DNA from 3 places in the Rhizobium sp. BK181 genome. Region 2 is predicted to be linked to each of the others. Evidence: predicted binding sites of a transcription regulator. Region 2 holds the regulator's gene; each other region holds the start of a gene.
What was found. The regulator PhoB, encoded in region 2, activates phosphate uptake and scavenging genes when phosphate is short. The targets are predictions, from matches to a motif close to TGTCATNNANCTGTCAT.
Positions count from the first base shown of each region.

Region 1: the regulator PhoB is predicted to act here: its motif matches at 2,158-2,174, upstream of phoA (alkaline phosphatase).
Region 3: the regulator PhoB is predicted to act here: its motif matches at 2,327-2,343, upstream of FHT77_RS11355 (DUF2794 domain-containing protein).

Region 1 is NZ_JACHZA010000015.1:65,823-70,021, reverse strand. Features, by position in the region: gene FHT77_RS24715 (MFS transporter) at 1-480, shown strand, start outside; gene FHT77_RS24710 (ATP-binding protein) at 572-2,086, shown strand; gene phoA (alkaline phosphatase) at 2,240-3,697, shown strand; gene rpsD (30S ribosomal protein S4) at 3,953-4,199, shown strand, end outside.
Region 2 is NZ_JACHZA010000001.1:980,107-984,305, reverse strand. Features, by position in the region: gene pstB (phosphate ABC transporter ATP-binding protein PstB) at 1-639, shown strand, start outside; gene phoU (phosphate signaling complex protein PhoU) at 683-1,396, shown strand; gene phoB (phosphate regulon transcriptional regulator PhoB) at 1,433-2,116, shown strand; gene FHT77_RS04990 (GcrA family cell cycle regulator) at 2,200-2,733, opposite strand; gene FHT77_RS04985 (aspartate aminotransferase family protein) at 3,162-4,199, shown strand, end outside.
Region 3 is NZ_JACHZA010000003.1:297,990-302,188, forward strand. Features, by position in the region: gene acnA (aconitate hydratase AcnA) at 1-1,031, shown strand, start outside; gene FHT77_RS11350 (thioredoxin family protein) at 1,264-2,001, shown strand; gene FHT77_RS11355 (DUF2794 domain-containing protein) at 2,366-2,767, shown strand; gene FHT77_RS11360 (GNAT family N-acetyltransferase) at 2,773-3,327, opposite strand; gene FHT77_RS11365 (Bax inhibitor-1/YccA family protein) at 3,436-4,164, opposite strand.

The DNA.
Region 1 (4,199 bases), on a different contig from region 2:
GCCGACTGGTCCGCCGTCTATCTCAAGGACGTTTTCCAGACAGACGGCATGATGACGGGTATCGGATACACGATTTTCGCGATGATGGTGGCGACCGGACGCTTCAGCGGCGACCACCTGAAGCAGCGTTTCGGGGCAATCGCGCTGGCCCGTGGTTGTGGGGTGGCGGCTCTTACAGGAATGCTGATTGTCGTCTTTGCTTGGCATAGCCTGGTGACTCTGGCGGGGTTTGCTTTGGTCGGGATCGGCGTGTCGGTCGGTTTCCCCCTGGCTGTCACTGCCGCGGCGAGCCTCAAGGACCGACCGGCGGCAGCCAACGTCGCGATCCTGTCCTTCATGGCTCTCACAGGTTTCCTGATCGGACCTCCGTTGATCGGCTTCATCGCCGAGGTCTTGGGGTTGCGCGTCGGGCTTGCCATTTTGCTGGTTCCGCTGCTGATCAGCTTGGTTTTCACACGGATGCTGAAGCCCAGGTTCTGACGTTTTCTCCTGTGGGTTTGTGTTGCCGTGTTGCCAAAGACACGGTCTGATCTGCTACGACGCCGTGTTTGATTGAAAGAGGAATGTGACATTGCAGGTTGGTATCGATATGGGATCGGCGTCGGGAGGCAATCCGGCCACGCTCGATATCGAGGAGCTTTTGGCTACCCGTCTTCTGGTGCAGGGCAATTCCGGCTCCGGCAAGTCGCATCTGCTCCGTCGTCTGCTGGAGCAGTCCGCGCAGTGGGTGCAGCAGGTCATCATCGATCCCGAGGGTGACTTCGTCACCTTGTCGGACAAGTTCGGTCATGTCGTCGTCGATGGTGAGCGTACCGAAGCGGAGCTTGCCGGCATTGCCAACCGCATTCGGCAGCACCGCGTTTCCTGTGTGCTCACGCTCGAAGGGCTTGAGATCGAACAGCAGATGCGCGCGGCTGCGGCCTTCCTCAATGGCATGTTCGATGCCGATCGCGAGTTCTGGTATCCGGTTCTCGTGGTCGTCGATGAAGCGCAGATGTTCGCGCCGTCGGTCGCTGGCGAAGTTTCCGACGACGCGCGGAAGATGTCGCTCGGCGCCATGACGAACCTGATGTGTCGCGGTCGTAAGCGCGGTCTTGCAGGGGTGATCGCGACGCAGCGCTTGGCAAAGCTTGCCAAGAACGTGGCCGCCGAAGCCTCGAACTTCCTGATGGGCCGCACCTTCCTTGACATCGACATGGCGCGTGCGGCCGATCTGCTCGGGATGGATCGGCGGCAGGCGGAAATGTTCCGCGATCTGAAGCGGGGCAATTTCGTTGCGCTCGGGCCAGCTCTGTCACGTCGCCCGCTGCCAATCCAGATCGGCAATGTCGAGACCTCTGCGCGTTCCTCGAGTCCGAAGCTCATGCCGCTGCCGGATGCCCCGCAGGACGTCGAGGACCTGATCTTCACGCCGGATCCAGAGGAGTTCCAGAGGCCGATCGTGCGCCGTGCTCCGCCGGCGCCACGACCGACCACCGACATCCTTGCCGAACTGTCGCGGTCCGCGCCTGCTGCCTCGGCGCCCGTCTCGGAGGCGCGTTCCTCTCAGCCCGAATTGTCCGCCGAGGAGCGCGAGGAAAGGCTGACGGCGGTGCTGCACGAGATACTCGACGATCCAAGCTCGGGATTCCGAACGGATTCCGTGCTTTATCAGGACTTCCTTGTGCGCCTACGCATGCGCCGGGTTCCGGGCCCTCCGATGTCCCTGCCGGAGTTTCGGCGCCGCGTGGCGATTTCGCGGTCCGGTGTGGATGCCGCCACGGCAGAGACCGAGGCCTGGGCAACGGCATTGTCGCTCTCTTCGGGTGTCACCGACGATCTGCAGGGTGTTTTCCTGATGCTGGCAAAGGCGGCCGTCTGCGGCGAGCCGTGCCCATCCGATGCGCGGATTGCCCGCGCTTATGGCACTCATTCGGCCCGGCGGGCGCGACGCCTGCTCGGCTATTTCGAGGAGCAGGGGACGGTCGTGGTCCACACGGATTTCGCCGGCAAACGTATCGTCGCGTTCCCCGATATGAATTGCCAGACGGCTCCCGGCGATGCCAACGCGCCCGATGCGGATGAAATGCGCTCCGCAGCGGAATGAAGACTGGACCGAGCGGGAACAGCCAACTCGGTCTATAGTCAATCTCTAATGTCACACGAGGAAGTTGCTTTTGTCACAAGAGCTTCATCCGGGTGGTGGATAAGGCGCGCGACCCATGTGGTCGATGCGGATTATCAAAAGGAGATCTCGATCATGAGAAACAACGTTCGTCACCAGCTGCTGCGCCTTGTCGTCGGCGGCCTGCTTGCAACCGTCGCCATCCAGCCAGGCTATGCCGACGACGCAGCGAACAAGCTTCTGCAGCGCGCGGCAAGCGCCGATCTGAGTGCTCCTGGTGGTGCACGCCGCCTTTCCGGCGATATTACCGAAGCCTATCGCGCGGCGCTCAGCGACACACGCCCGAAGAACGTCATCCTGCTGATCGGTGACGGCATGGGCGATTCCGAAATCACCATCGCACGCAACTATGCTGTTGGCGCCGGCCAGTATTTCAAGGGCATTGACGCGCTGCCGGTCACCGGCCAGTACACGCATTATTCGCTCGACAAGAAGACGGGCAAGCCGACCTACGTCACCGACTCCGCTGCCTCGGGCACCGCCTGGGCGACCGGTGTTAAGTCCTATAACGGCGCAATCGGCGTCGACATTCACGAGAAGGCGCACGAAACCCTGCTCGAGAAGGCAAAGGCTGCCGGCATCGGCACCGGGAACGTCTCGACCGCCGAACTGCAGGACGCCACACCCGCGGTCCAGATCGCGCATGTGACGCAGCGCAAGTGCTACAGCCCTGCATCCACGACCGAGAAGTGCCCCACGAACGCGCTTGAAAACGGTGGCAAGGGTTCGATCAGCGAGCAGCTGCTGAATGCCCGAGCCGACGTGACGCTCGGCGGTGGCGCCAAGAGCTTCGCCGACACCGCAAAGGCCGGCGAATGGAAGGACAAGACGTTGCGTCAGCAGGCCGAGGAGCGTGGTTACAAGATCGTCTCGAATCTCGACGAGCTTCAGGCGGTCAAGCAGGCGAATGACAGCGCGCCAGTGCTCGGTCTGTTTGCCGAGGGCAACATGCCTGTTCGCTGGGAAGGTCCGAAGGCCAGCCACTACGGCAATGTCGAGAAGGAGCCTGTCGTCTGCAAGCCGAACGAGAAGCGCACGGCGGCGACCCCGACGTTGGCACAGATGACGTCGAAGGCGATCGAGTTGCTTCGGACAAATGAGAAGGGCTTCTTCCTGCAGGTCGAAGGCGCCTCGATCGACAAGCAGGATCATGCCGCCAATCCGTGCGGACAGATCGGCGAAACCGTCGATCTCGACGAAGCCGTTCAGGAAGCGCTGAAGTTCGCTCAGGAAGCCGGCGACACGCTCGTTATCGTCACCGCCGACCATGCGCACGCCAGCCAGATCGTCGATGCCGATACGAAGGCTCCGGGCCTGACGGAAGCGCTGATGACGAAGGACGGCGCTGTCATGGCCGTGAGCTACGGCAACTCCGACGACGCTGACGATCAGGGTCACACCGGCTCGCAGCTGCGTATCGCTGCCTTTGGACCGCGTGCCGCCAATGTCACCGGCCTGACGGACCAGACGGATCTGTTCTATACGATCAGCGACGCACTCGGCCTGAAGACCGAAACGGCGAGCGCCAAGTAAGCTCCCAAGCCTGGCACATCGGGGTTATTGAGGGGCGAGGGCGTGGAATTGTGATTGACATTCCAGCGACTTCGCCCTAAAGACCGCGCAGCACCGGGCAGAGATGTCCGGTGTTTCATTTGACATGTCCCGTGGATTTGTCCTGTTCGCGTAATGGGATGATCCTGTCGGATCCTCGAAAGAAGATCAAAGGAGGGCGTGTTTCCTTCGAGCGGTTTGGCAACAAACCGCCGTAACACTCTGAAAGGAAATACGATGAGCAAGCGCGAATCGTCCAAGTACAAGATTGACCGCCGTATGGGCGAAAACATCTGGGGCCGTCCGAAGTCCCCGGTGAACCGCCGCGAATACGGCCCGGGCCAGCATGGTCAGCGCCGCAAGGGCAAGCTTTCGGACTTCGGTGTGCAGCTGCGCGCCAAGCAGAAGCTCAAGGGTTACTACGGTGACCTGCGCGAGAAGCAGTTCCGTGCAATCTTCGCTGAAGCCTCCCGCCGCAAGGGCG
Region 2 (4,199 bases):
TGCGGCAAGTCCACCTTCCTGCGCAGCCTGAACCGCATGAACGACACGATCGATGGTTGCCGGGTTACCGGCAAGATCACGCTCGATGGTGACGATATCTACGATCCGGATATCGATGTCGTGGAACTCCGCGCTCGCGTCGGCATGGTGTTCCAGAAGCCGAACCCGTTCCCGAAGACGATCTATGAGAACGTCGCCTACGGCCCGCGCATCCATGGTCTTGCCAAGTCGAAGGCCGACATGGACCAGATCGTCGAGGTCAGCCTGCAGCGCGCCGGTCTGTGGAACGAGGTGAAGGATCGCGTTCATGAAGCCGGCACCGGCCTTTCCGGTGGTCAGCAGCAACGTCTCTGCATCGCCCGCGCCGTTGCCGTCAGCCCGGAAGTGATCCTGATGGACGAGCCGTGCTCGGCTCTCGATCCGATCGCCACGGCAAAGGTCGAGGAGCTGATCCACGAGCTTCGCGAAAACTACACGATCGTCATCGTGACGCACTCGATGCAGCAGGCCGCCCGCGTTTCGCAGCGCACGGCGATGTTCCACCTCGGCAATCTCGTCGAGGAGAACGACACCGACAAGATGTTCACCAACCCGGACGACCCGCGCACCCAGGACTACATCATGGGTCGCTTCGGTTGATCGCCGGCGTCGGTAACCCTCACCATATTCAAGGATGAGCCCTATGGCATCGACACATATCTTTTCTGCCTACGACGACGATCTGAAGTTCCTGTCCCGCCGTATCTCGGAAATGGGCGGCCTGGCCGAGCAGATGGTCTCGGATGCGGTTCGCGCCCTCGTCAACGGCGACACGGCTCTGGCCCAGAAGGTCATCTCCGACGACGTGATCCTCGATCACGCCGAACGCGAGGTTGGTGACAAGGCGATCGTTACGATCGCCCGCCGCCAGCCGATGGCCGCCGATCTTCGCGAAATCATGGGCTCGATCCGCATTGCGGCTGACCTCGAGCGCGTCGGCGATCTTGGCAAGAACACCGCCAAGCGCGTCATTGCCGTCCAGAGCGCCGGCGTGCCGCGCAGGCTCGCTCGCGGCCTCGAGCATCTCTCCGAACTGGCACTCGTCCAGCTCAAGGAAGTGCTCGACGTCTACACGAGCCGGGCCGCCGACAAGGCAAAGTCGATCCGCGAACGCGACGAGGAAATCGACGCGATGTATACCTCGCTGTTTCGCGAGATGCTCACCTACATGATGGAAGATCCGCGCAACATCACCAGCTGCACGCATCTTCTGTTCTGCGCCAAGAACATCGAGCGTATCGGCGACCACGCGACCAACATTGCCGAAACCATCTATTACATGGCCACCGGTGCCCAGCCGGAAGGCGAACGTCCGAAGGACGATACCGCCAACACCGTCGGCGCCGTCACGGAATAATCGTTCCGCGACCGTGCCCCCAGGAGACCGAAACGAATGATACCCAAAGTAGCTGTCGTTGAAGATGAAGAAGCGCTGAGCGTGCTTCTTCGCTATAACCTTGAAGCTGAAGGCTTCGAGGTCGATACCATCCTGCGCGGCGACGAGGCCGAGATCCGGCTGCAGGAACGCACGCCGGACCTGCTGATCCTCGATTGGATGCTCCCGGGCGTGTCGGGCATCGAACTCTGCCGCCGCCTGCGCATGCGGCCGGAAACCGAGCGCCTGCCGATCATCATGCTGACAGCGCGCGGCGAGGAAAGCGAACGCGTTCGCGGCCTCTCCACCGGCGCCGATGACTACGTCGTCAAACCGTTCTCGACGCCGGAGCTTGTCGCCCGCGTCAAGGCCATGCTGCGTCGTGCCAAGCCCGAGGTACTCTCGACGCTCTTGAAGTGCGGCGACATCGAGCTCGACCGCGAGACGCACCGCGTTCATCGCAAGAGCCGCGAAGTTCGCCTCGGCCCGACCGAGTTCCGTCTCCTCGAGTTCCTGATGGCGTCACCGGGGCGCGTTTTCTCGCGTTCGCAGTTGCTCGACGGCGTTTGGGGTCACGACATCTATGTCGATGAGCGTACTGTCGACGTGCACGTTGGCCGCCTGCGCAAGGCGCTGAACTTCTCCAACATGCAGGACGTCATCCGCACCGTGCGTGGTGCCGGATACTCCATGGAAGCCTGAGGCTTCCCTCGACCTCCATACTGCTTCAACGAAAAACGGGCCCGCGAGGGCCCGTTTTCTTGTGTCCTTATCCGGCTTCCGGGTCAGGCGACCCGGTTGGCTGCCTTGCGGCGCTCGTTGACCGGCTGGTACGCCATACGCTGGTGGTACGTGCAATACGGGGAATTATCCGGAGATTCGCAGCCGCAGAAGTGGAAGTCGTCCTTCAGCGGATCACCGACCGGCCACTTGCAGGTGCGTTCGGTCAGTTCCGTCAGGCCGAGGCGGCGGGAAATCGGAACGACCACGTTTGCGGCCGGGCGGAAGCTGACTTGCTCGATAGCATCGATTTCGATCTCTTCCTTGAGCATCGTCGCACCCTGCTGGCGGGTGACGGTGCGCGTGGTGACGCGAGATGCATAGTTCGGAGCGCGCGGCGCGGATGTGGTGCGCTTGGGCGTTCTGACAGTTGTCGTCGAGCCTCCGGCCTTGGCTCGGCCGGGCAAACTCAAACGGTGGACTTTGCCGATGACGGCATTGCGACTTACACCGCCAAGTTGTGCTGCGATCTGGCTGGCGCTAAGGCCCTCGGACCAAAGCTTCTTCAGTTTTTCAACGCGCTCGTCTGTCCAGTTCATGCCCCTGTCTCCGCCTTATTAGCGTTGGTGTAGGCAGAATCCTTCACCGTTGCCCCGGACGTATCCGAGGCAAGAAACGCTTGCTCGATTTTGGTGACTAGTTCCGCCGCATGCAGTCTAGTAATTGAGTTTTAACCTAGTGTGAGGCTGACTCTGTGACAAGAGTCGGTTGAATCCCGGCGAATCGAATTTCAAGTTTTCCCCAACTTGCTGGACGGGAGAGTCATTTCTGCAACATTAGTTGTTGATAGGTCCTGCGGCCTCAGATGGCTGCTTGACGCATGTTGCAAAGCCTCAGTTTTGTTGACATCGCAGTGCGAAAAGTAAATAGTGCTGCTCGCCGCCGAAAGGCGGCATTTTTAATTTTCCGGACCTGCTTTCCTTAGCCGGAATCCGGCCACTGGTAATCAATGACAGGAGATCGCGCCATGGCTGAAGCCGCGCTTTACGATACCTACTCTCGTGCCCCGCTGCGGTTCGAGCGAGGCGAGGGCGTGTGGCTGATCACCGAAACGGGCGAGCGATATCTTGATTTCGGCGCGGGCGTTGCTGTCACCTCTGTCGGTCACGGCCATCCGCACGTGGTGGGGGCGTTGAAGGAGCAGGCAGACAAGGTCTGGCACCTTTCCAATATCTATGAGATCCCCGGTCAGGAGACGCTCGCGAAGCGGCTGACCGAGGCGACATTCGCCGACAAGGTGTTCTTCACGAACTCCGGCGCGGAAGCCTTGGAATGTGCGATCAAGACCGCACGCCGCTATCAGTTTTCGAAGGGCCATCCCGAGCGGTTCCATATCATCACCTTTGAAGGCGCCTTCCATGGCCGTACGCTGGCGACAATCGCGGCCGGCGGCCAGGAGAAATATCTTGAAGGCTTCGGTCCCAAGGCACCCGGCTTCGACCAGGTTCCTTTCGGCGATCTCGATGCCGTTCGCGCTGCCATTACAAGCGAGACGGCCGCTATCCTGATCGAGCCTATTCAGGGAGAAGGCGGCGTTCGCCCGGCGACCAACGAGTTTCTGAAGGCGCTCCGCGCAATGTGCGACGAGCACGGTCTGCTGCTGATCTTCGACGAAGTGCAAACGGGCGTGGGCCGCACCGGCAAGCTTTTTGCCCATGAGTGGTCTGGTGCCGCCCCCGACATCATGGCAGTTGCCAAGGGCATTGGCGGAGGTTTCCCGCTTGGCGCCTGCCTTGCGACGGCAGAGGCCGCTTCCGGCATGAAAGCCGGTACCCACGGCTCCACCTATGGCGGCAATCCGCTGGCCATGGCTGTCGGTAGTGCCGTGCTCGAGGTGGTCCTCGCGGATGGCTTCCTGCAGCAGGTGCGCGACGTCTCGCTGGTCTTCCGTCAGGGGCTGGCCTCGCTCAAGGATCGCTATCCTGATATCATAGAGGATATCAGGGGCGAGGGACTGCTGCTCGGCGTCAAGGCAGCCGTGCCGTCCTCCGAACTGCTGCAGGCG
Region 3 (4,199 bases), on a different contig from region 2:
CGCCGCTCGTCGTCGCCTACGCGCTCGCAGGCTCAGTCCAGAAGGATCTGACCAAGGAGCCGATCGGCGAAGACCAGAACGGCAACCCTGTCTATCTCAAGGACATCTGGCCGACCTCGCACGAAGTGCAGGAGTTCATCCAGAAGTACGTCACCCGCGAACTTTACGAAACGAAGTACGCCGACGTCTTCAAGGGTGATGAAAACTGGCAGGCCGTCAACGTTCCGGCCGGACAGACCTACGCCTGGGATGACAAGTCGACCTACGTGCAGAACCCGCCCTATTTCGTGGGCATGGGCAAGACCGGCACCGGCATCTCCGATATCAAGGGTGCTCGCGTTCTCGGCCTTTTCGGCGACAAGATCACCACCGACCACATTTCCCCGGCCGGCTCGATCAAGGCTGCGTCGCCGGCCGGTGCTTACCTGCTTGAGAACCATGTCGGCGTCGCTGACTTCAACCAGTACGGCACGCGTCGCGGCAACCATGAAGTCATGATGCGTGGCACGTTCGCCAATATCCGTATCCGCAACCACATGCTCGGCCCGAACGGCAAGGAAGGTGGCTACACCATCCACTATCCGTCGAAGGAAGAGGAATCGATCTATGACGCGGCTATGCAGTATAAGGCCGAGGGCGTTCCGCTCGTCATCTTTGCTGGCGTCGAGTACGGCAACGGCTCGTCCCGCGACTGGGCAGCGAAGGGCACCAACCTGCTTGGCGTGAAGGCGGTCATTGCACAGTCCTTCGAGCGTATTCACCGCTCGAACCTGGTCGGAATGGGCGTCATCCCATTCGTCTTCGAAGAGGGCACGACCTGGGCAAGCCTCGGCCTGAAGGGCGACGAAATCGTCAGCATCGAGGGCCTTGAGAACATCAAGCCGCGCGAAAAGAAGATTGCCAAGATTACCTACGGGGACGGCACCGTGAAGGAAGTTCCGCTGTTGTCGCGCGTCGATACGCTCGACGAAGTGATCTACCTCAACAACGGCGGCATCCTGCAGACGGTTCTGCGCGATCTCGCTGCCTGATTGTTAACAGACTTCTATGACAATGACCGCCGGAAAGAGATTTCCGGCGGTTTTCGTTTGAACGCGAGGCGTAAATTCGCGGTCACGACGATGTGTTTCAGCTTGGCTTCCTCGAAGCCTGTCTCACCCGTTCGTGACTTTCCGTTTCGATCGAGAACCACTATCTCTACGCTCAGATATCGGAACCTGCGGCGAAATTCGGCGGCAGGTACTGAAGAAAAAGGTGCAGTGAATGTCCGCGAGGTTTTTGATTTCTGTGGTTGCAGGTGTGGCGCTTGCCGGCCCGCTTTTTGCCCAGGATGCGCCGAAAGGTGTGGTCGAACTCTTCACCTCGCAGGGATGCTCTTCGTGTCCTCCAGCTGATGCGGTTTTCCGTAAGATTGTTGAGGCTGGCGGGGTTATTGCGCTCGCCTATCACGTCGATTACTGGAATTATATGGGCTGGGCCGACACGCTGAGCTCGAAGGAAAACACGGAGCGGCAGTATGGGTACGCGCAGACGATGGGTCGCGCCAATGTCTATACACCGCAGGTCATCATCAACGGCCGTGACCACGTGGCCGGCGCCGACCTTGGCGCGATCAACAAGAAGATCGATGGCTATGCAGCCGAAGGAATGGGTCTTTCCGTGCCGGTGAAGGCCGAGATGCGCGGCGACCAACTCGAGATCAAGATCGGGGCAGGGCAAGGCAAGGCAAATGTCGTGATGGTCTATTTCAACCGTGAGAAGACCATCGACGTCGAGAAGGGCGAGAACAGCGGCCAGAAGATTGCCTACCTGAATAGCGTTGCCGATGTGGAGACGGTCGGTATGTGGGAAGGCAAGGAAACAAGCTTGACGCTGCCGGCAAGCGTGATGCAGAAGCCGGACCTCGAGGGCTGCGCGATTCTACTTCAATCCTCCACCGCCGATGGCAATCCATCCGCGATTCTCGGAGCGACGGTCGTCATGGCCGGGAAGAACATCTAGCCGTTTCATCTGCTTCTGTGGATGGAAAACGGGGCGGCCCGGCTGATCGTATTCGGGGCTGGGGTTAAGGTCGATACGGTCAGCCGGGCCCTTTGGCGCGCTGGCGCCAAACTCACGCACGACCTTTTATGCCTATAAAATCAGGCAAAGATCATGCACGAATCGGGTGCGACGTAGGTCCGAACGGGCCCGCGGCGCAGTCGTGAGGGAATTTCCCTTGCAAATGAGGCGCTGTTTTGACTGAATTGCGGCGCTTGGGAGATTGCACAGAGTATGATTAATGTGACTGATCGCCTGCTTGCAATTTGTAAACGCTAAGGCAAACTGTCATTTACCTGTCACGAGTGGAGGCACCGGGAGACTGATGACAGATCAGCCGGATTTGCGGCGCGGCGAAAGCCGGTCAGCCGAGAGCAGTTCCTCAGTCGTCGTGGATCTCAAGGAATACAAGCAGAGCAAGGATCCCGCTCCGGTCACATTCCACCGGCGCGAACTCGATGCGATTCTCTGGATCTATGGCCGCATGGTCGGCGAGGGAGAGTGGCGGGACTATGCGATCGATCATCTGAAAGACCGCGCGGTCTTCTCGGTTTTCAAGCGATCGGGCGAAATGCCGCTCTTTCGCATTGAGAAGAATCCGAAGCTTGCAGCCAAGCAGGGCGTCTACTCCGTTACCAACATCCACGGCGTCATCCTGAAGCGCGGGCACGAGTTACAGCAGGTCTTGAAGGTCTTCAATAAGGCTTTGAAGCTGGTCGAGAAGTAAGCGACTCAGGCTTTGAAGAGGGTGCCGGGATAGGTCGAAGCATCCGGGTCCGAGGCTGCGCCCTCGCCCAGGGCACGTTGCATGATCATCGTGTCGAGCCAGCGTCCGTGTTTGTAGCCTGTCGCTTTCAGGCGACCCGTATCCTCAAAACCCAACGCGCGATGCAGGGCAATTGATGCCGGATGTGCGCCACCGATGACGGCGGCCATCTGACGAAAGCCGAGATCGCTGCAGCGTTGAATAAGTTCGGTAAGCAGCAGTCTTCCGATTCCCCGGCCGCGTGCCTCAGGCCCAAGATAGATGGAATCCTCCACCATCCAACGATAGGCCGGTCGTGTACGGAAAGCCGAGGCATAGGCATAACCAAGCAGGCCACCCTCGTCGATCGCGGCGATGTACGGATAGCCCTGGCCCGTGATGGCGGAAAATCGCGCCGCCATCTCGTCCTGTTCGGGCGGGACGAGCTCATAGCTTGCGACACCATTCAGAACGGATTCTCGATAGATCGTCGTAATAGCCGGGAGGTCGGATGGGAAAGCGTCACGGAGTGAGATGGGCATGCGGTCAGCCGGCGGATTTGACTAAGGAAGCTTCCAGAAATCATTCTCAGGATGATCTAGCAACAAAAAAGGCGGCCGAAGCCGCCTTTTCGATAGTGTCCTTGTTCCTTATTTGCGGTTGCCCATGAACTGCAGGAGGAACATGAAGAGGTTGATGAAGTCGAGATACAGGGTCAGTGCGCCCATGATCGCCTTGCGGCCGGCAACATCTGCGCCGTCTGCTTCATAGTACATTTCCTTGATACGCTGCGTGTCGTAGGCGGTGAGGCCCGCAAAAATCAGCACACCGATCACGGAGATCGCGAACTGCATGGCAGACGACGCCAGGAAAAGATTCACGAGCGACGCGATGATCAGGCCGAAGAGACCCATCATCAGGAACGAGCCCATTGCAGAGAGATCACGCTTGGTCGTGTAACCATAGAGCGAAAGTGCACCGAAGGAAGCGGCCGTTACGAAGAACGTCTGCGTGATGCTCGACTGTGTGTAGACCAGGAAGATCGACGAAAGCGACAGGCCCACCAGCGCGGCGTAGACCCAGAAGGTCGTCTGCGCAGCGGCAACACTCATCCGGTTAATCCTGAAGCTCAGGAAGAACACGGCGGCCAGCGGTGCAAGAATGACCACCCAGCGCAACGGCGATTGGAAAAGCAATACGCCAAACTGCGTCAGTTGGCCGTTCTGGACGGCGAAATTGAAGCCCAGATAGGCGGCTACACCCGTGATCGCCAGACCCAGCGCCATCAGGTTGTAGACCTTGAGCATATAGCTGCGTAGGCCCTGGTCGATCATCTCGCCAGTCTGTACGCGGCCTTGGTAATTACGAAGGTCAGCCATAGTTTCCTCTTACAAGCTCCGGTGTGGACACGGTG